2 linked regions of the Novipirellula artificiosorum genome follow. The protein of the gene in region 1 interacts with the protein of each later gene in a pairwise test. Links are inferred from orthologs where the notes say so. Each region holds a gene or a part of one and is shown on either strand. Other genes may lie near its edges.

Region 1 (3,308 bases):
TTGGCGAACAAACGAGATCCAAACAGTCCGGTTGCAGCAAACGCCGCACTGGATGCTTGCAGGAATTGACGACGATCGGAAGAGAACGGTGTTTTGGGCATTACGTATGGATCCTAAAGAGGGAAAGGATGGTGTTGCATGAACCCCATGATTGTAACTGCTAAGCCGGACGTTCTGTAAAGGCTGAACATCAACGGCTCAGCGATTCCTGTTTTCAGGTGCTTTGACGGCTTGCCCGGCTTCGGAATTGACGCGTCGATTTGATGTGTTGTCGAAGTCGGCTGCGGCATTGGTTTGCAAATTGTTTCACCTCCTCGGTTCGGTAGTCGGGATAGGTCCAGCGGTGATCGATCCACTGGCGATGCACATACGTTAGCGTCACTTCGGCAAAGATCCCGTCACGCAGGTAGATCCGGTGATCGCGGTCTTTCGTGGTTGCTAAGACCAGTTTGGCCTGTGTCACATACCCGCAATCCAGGTTTAAGGGGCGTGGTTCCGTGGCTTCGCTCGCCGATGCGTACTGTCGCTCGAGAGCATTGGTTTCCAATTTCCAGTCGGCCAATGGCGAGGGGTCGCACGGGCTGCCGAAGGCGACAATGGTTTTTTCTAAGCCGGCGCCCATTTCGGTTTCATAGTAGCCGCCTGCTTCAAAGGGCATCACGGTTGTGTTCACGACCGCCTCGCCCCAACGCCCGCAAAGCTGGTCAATGGCCCACTGTCGCGTTGCCTCGTAACGCGAAATCACCGCACAAATACGGATCACCGGTTCGACGGATTGGATTTTTGCCATCTGCTCACCTTGGTTCGTTGCTTACCACGCCTCCTCCGCACCGGACAACCGTCATGCGGGCTACAGCCCGATCCACAATTCTTGATACACTTGTCGGTTCAATCGACTCTCCTGTTTACCTTCTCGTGTTCGAAGTGAACTTGCAATGCACCCATGGATCGCTGATCGCACCACCACGTTTGATAGTAGCGGTATTCGAAAAGTCTTTGATTTGGCCGCCAAACTAAAGGATCCCGTGAATTTGTCGATTGGGCAACCCGATTTCGATGTTCCGGATTCGATCAAAGAGGCTGCGATCGAAGCGATTCGCGATGGTAAAAATGCGTATTCCCCCACCCAAGGGATCGCGGAATTGAGGGAAGCCATCCGTCAAGAGGTTGCCGCCAAGTATTCGCATGAAGATCGTGATGTTTTCGTGAGCAGCGGGACCAGTGGCGGGTTGATGTTGGCGATGTTGTCGATGGTGAATCCCGGCGATGAAGTCATTTTCTTGGACCCGTTCTTTGTCATGTACCCTGCGCTCGTACGAATGTGCGGCGGCGTTCCCGTCCCAGTCGATTCGTATCCCGATTTTGATCTCGACGTCGAAAAAATTGCTGCGGCTATCACTCCAAGAACCAAGATGATTCTGCTCAACAGTCCTGCCAATCCCACAGGCGTGACCGCGTCCGAAGCGGAATTGAAGGCCGTCGCCGCTTTAGCCGCTGACAAAAAAATCGCCCTCTTATCAGATGAGATCTACAGCCGGTTCTTCTATGACGGTGACTTTGTTTCGCCGGCTTCGTTCAATGATCAGACCATCGTGATCGATGGGTTCAGCAAGAGCCATGCGATGACCGGTTGGCGAGTGGGGTACGTGCACGGGCCGAGTGAGATCGTTCGAACGATGCTCAAAATCCAGCAATACTCGTTCGTCTGTGCACCACAACCGGCGCAGTGGGGAGCGCTCCGAGCGATGGAAGTGAGCCTTCGCGGCCACATGGATGACTACCGACGAAAACGTGATTTTATCGTCGAATCGCTCAGTGATTGTTACGAGATTGCACGACCCGGCGGTGCCTTTTATGTCTTTCCCAAAGCTCCCGGCGACAGCGGCGCAGCGTTTGTCGAACGAGCGATTGGCCAGGGTTTGCTGATCATCCCAGGTAACATTTTCAGCTCGCGTGACACCCATTTTCGGATCAGTTTCGCCGCCAGTGATGACCAACTGCGGCGGGGCGTCGAGATCCTGCGGTCGCTTGCAGGTGCCTCCGTTTAGGATTCACCCTTCGTGCGTTTTGTACCGAGGTCGGTCGTGGGGGCGGCTGCCGGTTCGATACCGGAATCCCGTACGATCACCAGGATGCTGCGGCACGACGGTTATTCGCCATCGTGACCGGTATTGCAGCGGAGTACATACTGCTGCGATCGTTCGGTGGCGTCCGCGCGAATCGCGGCAAGTAAAGCTCCAAGCGGCTCGGCTGGCGCCGGGCGAAGGGGCTGCGGCGTCAATTCCTTTTGAGTCCTAAGTGTGCTTTCGAGTGGGGCGACGTTCGGATTCGCAACAGCGTTCATGGGAGAGTCAGCCTTTGAAAGGGATGAATCGAAAATCTCGATGGATAACTGCACCAAGAATTGAGTGACAACTTGCCAGCAATCCCTGGGCACGCATCAGAACGCGTAACCTGGAACGATGGCCCGCACGAAAATGATCGCCACGGACGTGAGTTTGCTAGCGTTTGGCCCTCTGTTGACTTGCAATGCGATTGAAGCAGAATCTTCTCGGAACCGATGAATTTTACCCGCGGAGAAAAGTGAACAGTTGGAGAGTCTTTCTTGAAGCAAACGGGGCCCCCTTTTTACGCGGGCGACTGCCAAGCTTAGCGGGATCGAAGACGGGTGCGTCCTTTTTTCGTTGAGGTCGGTTTGCTAGATTAACTCGATGACAGAGACGCTGATTCAACTGCCGAGTGAATCGACCCTTGATCGAGCCGTGACGCTGCTTGGTGAAGGCCGACTCGTGGTCCTTCCCACCGAGACCGTTTATGGCTTGGCCGCCAATGCGTGGAATCGCGAGGCGGTGATGCGGATTTTCGCCGCAAAACAGCGGCCTGCGAATAATCCCTTGATCGTGCACGTTGCCTCCGTAGACCGGATTGGCGAAGCGGCAGCGTTGCCGGTTGACGGTTCGACGCGGCAACAATTTGATGCACTGAGCGATTTGTGGCCGGGGCCGTTGACGCTCGTTTTGCCACGCAGCGAAAAGGTTCCTCCTTGCGTGACCGCTGGCCGCGACACGGTGGCGGTCAGGGTCCCCTCGCATCCCGTCGCCACGCGACTGCTTGAGCGGTGTCCCTTTCCGATCGCAGCCCCGAGTGCGAACCGTTCCAACTACATCAGCCCGACGACGGCCGAGCATTGCGCCCGTGGATTAGCAGGCGAGGTCGAGCTGATCATCGACGGGGGCCCGTGTGATTGTGGTGTCGAGTCGACGATCGTCGCGCTTGATCGATCGGGAGCTCGCTTGTTGAGACCGGGC
Region 2 (4,406 bases), on another replicon or contig:
TCTTCCGCAAACGGCCCCTTGGCATTCACGAAAAACGGAGCGGCGGTCCAATTGCCGGCAGCGTATTTTTCGATGCCTTCCGTATAGAAATGCCATCCGATGGTCAGCCGAAGCAACACCAACATGGTCGCTCCGATGATGCTCAGCAGTCTCGGAGAAAGCTCCCAACCCACGGCCAAACGCAGCGGCACCAATAATTGCTTTCTCACGGAATGCAGACTCCTAGTCAGGGGGATCAATAGCGGGAAGCAGCTTTTTAGCAGGCTGCTAACAAAGGCAAGGTGGGAAGGAACGCGATTGCCGCCTGAAGCTGCCTTCAACGTTTTACTGGAGCCCATTATGGCAGCTCGCGTCATTAACGCCAAGGAGAAGCCTGGCAAATTTCCCAACTCCACCGCTGCGGCAAATCGTCCCGAAAACCGCTTGCCGAGAAGAAGAAAAGAGTCTCAATGCGCGACGGGTCGATCCGCAGAACATTTTTAGAGATTCGACTGTCAAGTCACTGACCTGTCGAGGTCGGATCGTTAGGCTAAGGAGGTTCTTGGCCGATCGATCCCCGCTTGAACCTCGTCCCTTGAATGGATGTCCCTTGAATGGATCCTGAACTGAGAGAGTTTGCATGAACGCACCGCTGGCCCAACCGACGACGGACTGCTCGCAATCCCCCCCCAAGCCATTTGCCCATCTGCATTGCCACAGCCATTACAGCCTGCTCGATGGCGCGGGCGACATCGGAAAGCTGGTCAATCGCTGTGTCAGCCACGGCATGAATGCGATGGCACTGACCGACCACGGTAACCTTCATGGGGCGCTCGAATTCTACCGCAAAGCTAAAGATGCCGGGATTAACCCCATTATCGGTTACGAAGCCTACATTGCCCCGGGAAGCCGGTTCGATAAGGGGGGCGCGGCCAGCAGCAAACAGGCAAGTTACCACCTCACCTTGTTAGCGAAAAATCGCACAGGCTTCGGCAACTTGGTCAAATTGGCCAGCGCCGCATCGCTCGAGGGCTTCTACTTCAAACCACGGATCGACAAGGAAATCCTGGAAAAGTTCAACGAAGGCATCATTTGCCTCTCCGGCTGTGTGAGCAGTGAATTTAGCCGAGCCATTTTGAAAGGCATCGAAACCGAAGAGCATGAAAAGGAAGCCCGCGATATCGCGGGATGGTTCCAGAAGGTGTTTGGCGACCGTTATTTCATCGAGATCATGAACAATGGGGTGGAGATCCAACGTCAGCAATTGCAGGGGGCAGTCGATATTGCCAATCGTGTCGGCATCCCGTTGGTGGCCACCAGCGATTGTCACTACGTCGATCAATCCGATGCCGAAGCTCAAGACATCATGCTTTGCATCAACACCGGGCGTTTTCGCACCGACACGTCACGGATGAAGATGGAGAACGACCAGTTCTTCTTACGCAGTCCCGGCGAAATGTACGAAAAATTCCCCGGACTGGAAGACGCTGTTGCCCGAAGCCAGGAAATCGCCGATTCGGTCGAAATCAACATTGAGCTTGGTAAACATTTCTTTCCCAAATTCGAGTGTCCCGACGACAAAAAACCGATCGACTACTTGCGAGAACTTTGCGTCCAAGGATTACTCGAACGTTACGAAGGCGACTCCGAACGGATCGTTGACGGGGAACTCTCCGAAGAAGTCATCGCGAGGCTCGATCGCGAGTTGGGCGTCATCGAAAAACTGGGCTTTCCGACGTACTTTTTGATCGTCTGGGACTTCGTCAATTATGCTCGCGATCAAGGCATCTCTGCAACGGCTCGTGGCAGCGGTGTCGGTGCAATCGTTTGTTACGCATTGTACATGTCACACGTCTGTCCGCTGCGATACGATTTGCTATTTGAACGTTTCTTGGACGAAAGTCGGACCGAACCGCCCGATATCGACATCGACTTTGAAAAGGAACGTCGTGTCGAGGTGATCGACTATGTCAAGCGTCGATACGGCAACGAGATGGTATGCCAGATCGGCACGTTTGGAACCCTGGCGGCGCGAGCCGCCATCAAGGATACGGGTCGAGCGCTCGGCGTGCCGCTGGCACGGGTCAACCAAATCACCGAAATGGTTCCTGACGAGCTCAAGATCACGATCAAGAAAGCCCTCGATAAGAGCGCCGACTTAAAAATGACCTACGACGCGGATCCCGAGGTTCGCGAACTGCTCGATCTGGCGATGAAGATCGAAGGCTTGGCCCGCAACATTGGAACGCACGCAGCAGCGGTGGTGATTGCCGATCGGCCGCTGACCGAATTCGTGCCGCTGACGCGCGTGCCCGGCAAGCAGGATGTGATCACCCAGTGGTCGATGGGGGACGTCGAAGCGTCGGGATTGCTGAAGATGGACTTCCTCGGTTTACGCAACCTGACGATCCTCAGCCGGACCGTGAAGTTGATCGAACAAACGACCGGTGAAGCAGTCGATCCACTCAAGTTCCCGCTTGACGACAAAGCGAGCTACGCGCTACTGCAGCGGGGTGAAACCAAGGGGGTGTTTCAACTTGAATCGGGTGGCATCCGCGATCTGTTGACGCGAATGAAGCCGGATCAGTTCAGCGACATCATCGCGACGGCAGCACTTTATCGACCAGGACCACTCGAAGGCGGCATGGTCGACGACTACGTGAACATCAAACACGGTCGTCAACAACCCGAGTACAAACATCCGGTGCTCAAAGACATCTTGGAAGAGACCAACTCGATCATGGTCTACCAAGAACAGGTGATGCGAATCCTCAACCGACTCGGTAACGTGCCGCTTGCCAAAGCCTACACCTGCATCAAGGCGATCAGCAAGAAGAAGGAAGCGTTGATCAACCAGAACCACGACGTTTTCATCAAAGGCTGTGGAGAAAACGGACTCGGCGAAAAGGATGCCGAAGAAATCTGGACCCTGATCGTTAAGTTTGCGGGTTACGGTTTTAACAAATCTCACAGCACCGCCTACGCACTGGTTGCCTATCAAACCGCCTACCTCAAAGCTCATTATCCGGTCGAGTTCATGGCAGCGCTGCTGTCGAGTGACATTTCAGGACGAAACTTCAAACGCAAGGATGCGCTCGTGGAGCATATGGAGGATTGCGACCGGATGGAGATCGAGATCGTTCATCCCGATGTGAACACCAGTGATGCGGATTTCTCGGTGGCCGATTCAAAGATCTTTTTTGCCTTGTCGGCGATCAAAGGTTGCGGCGGTCCCACGGCGATTTCGATCACCGAAGAACGAAAGAAGCACGGGCCTTACAAAGACATTTTTGACTTCTGCGAGCGTGTTGACCAATCCGCATGCAACAAGTCTGCAATCGAAACGCTGATCAAGGCGGGGGCGATGGACAGTTTCGGCGGCAAGCGAAGTCAATTGACCGCGGTGATTGAACGCGCGCTGCAATCGGGTGCGGCAATGCAAGCCGATAAGAAGAGTGGCCAAGCGAGCTTGTTTGGCGCGCTCGAGGAACAGGAAGACCATTCCGAAAAACCCGTCATCACTCCGCTGCCAGAGATGGACGAGTGGCCCGACCGAGAAAAACTGCTCGCCGAAAAGGAAGTCCTGGGGTTCTATCTCGACAGCCACCCGTTGGCGGAATTCGAAATGAAGCTAGCAACCTTTCGAACGCACACCACCGACGGGCTCGCCGACGTGAAAGACCGTGGAGAAGTGACCCTGGGCGGTATGATCAGTTCGATCAAAATCGCCCACACCAAGAACCCCAAACCCGGCGCCCCGTCAAAGTATGCCAACTTTGATCTGGAGGACATGCAGGGAGCGATTCGCTGCATCGTTTGGCCCAAGGGTTTTGTCGATGTCGGCGACCACGTCCAACCCGACGCCGTTGTGCTCGCCCGTGGCAAAGTGGATCGTCGCGGCGGAGGCGACGAAGCCAATTTGATCATTGACGAGCTGATCCCGCTTGAAGGGCTCGACCAGCGTTACACCCACGGCATGCGCGTCCGCATCGACGAACAAGAACATACGCCGGAAACGCTCAATCGATTGCGAGAAATCCTGCGTGGTTACCCAGGGCCAAAGGAAATGCTGATCAGCTTGAGTCTGATCGAAGGTGAAATCGTCCACATGAAGAGTGACAAGTACAAAGTTGACATCACACCCGAATTGCGGACACGCATCGACGATTTGCTCGGAACCGGTCACTACAAGCTGATGATGAGCAAACCGTCGGGAAGATGATACTTCGTCTTACAGGTATTCGCGTTTTTTGACCAAACCTGGCATCGGAATGCTGTAGCGGCCTTCGGCGTTGGCTTTTAACGGCGATTCGGACTCCAATGTCAGCTTGTCGATTTCGGGTGCAAACTCGTGATTCTGTGACATGAAGTGCTCGAGCGTGATTTCTTGTCCGGTGTGAGCCGCCATCCGCCCCATCGAAGTGACC

Evidence for each region.
Region 2: the proteins of Poly41_RS20610 (region 1) and dnaE interact in binary tests that used the Escherichia coli proteins (3 or more experiments, as listed by UniProt). The link is inferred for Novipirellula artificiosorum from one-to-one orthologs.

The regions. Positions count from the first base shown.
Region 1 is NZ_SJPV01000008.1:31,232-34,539, forward strand. What follows is about bases 2-2,991. They hold Poly41_RS20610 (pyridoxal phosphate-dependent aminotransferase), read left to right. Parts: upstream 2-935; coding sequence 936-2,048; downstream 2,049-2,991. Other genes in these bases: Poly41_RS20600 (sugar phosphate isomerase/epimerase family protein), read right to left, coding at 2-101; Poly41_RS20605 (DUF4416 family protein), read right to left, coding at 215-790; Poly41_RS20615 (hypothetical protein), read right to left, coding at 2,150-2,344; Poly41_RS20620 (L-threonylcarbamoyladenylate synthase), read left to right, coding at 2,712-2,991. In the rest of the region: more of Poly41_RS20600, read right to left, coding at 1-1; more of Poly41_RS20620, read left to right, coding at 2,992-3,308. UniProt on the Escherichia coli protein: Shows aminotransferase activity with methionine and histidine as substrates, and to a lesser extent also with phenylalanine.
Region 2 is NZ_SJPV01000001.1:112,351-116,756, forward strand. What follows is about bases 314-4,401. They hold dnaE (DNA polymerase III subunit alpha), read left to right. Parts: upstream 314-619; coding sequence 620-4,201; downstream 4,202-4,401. Other genes in these bases: Poly41_RS00255 (Gfo/Idh/MocA family protein), read right to left, coding at 4,211-4,401. Also shown: Poly41_RS00245 (DoxX family protein), read right to left, coding at 1-209; more of Poly41_RS00255, read right to left, coding at 4,402-4,406. UniProt on the Escherichia coli protein: DNA polymerase III is a complex, multichain enzyme responsible for most of the replicative synthesis in bacteria. This DNA polymerase also exhibits 3' to 5' exonuclease activity. The alpha chain is the DNA polymerase catalytic subunit.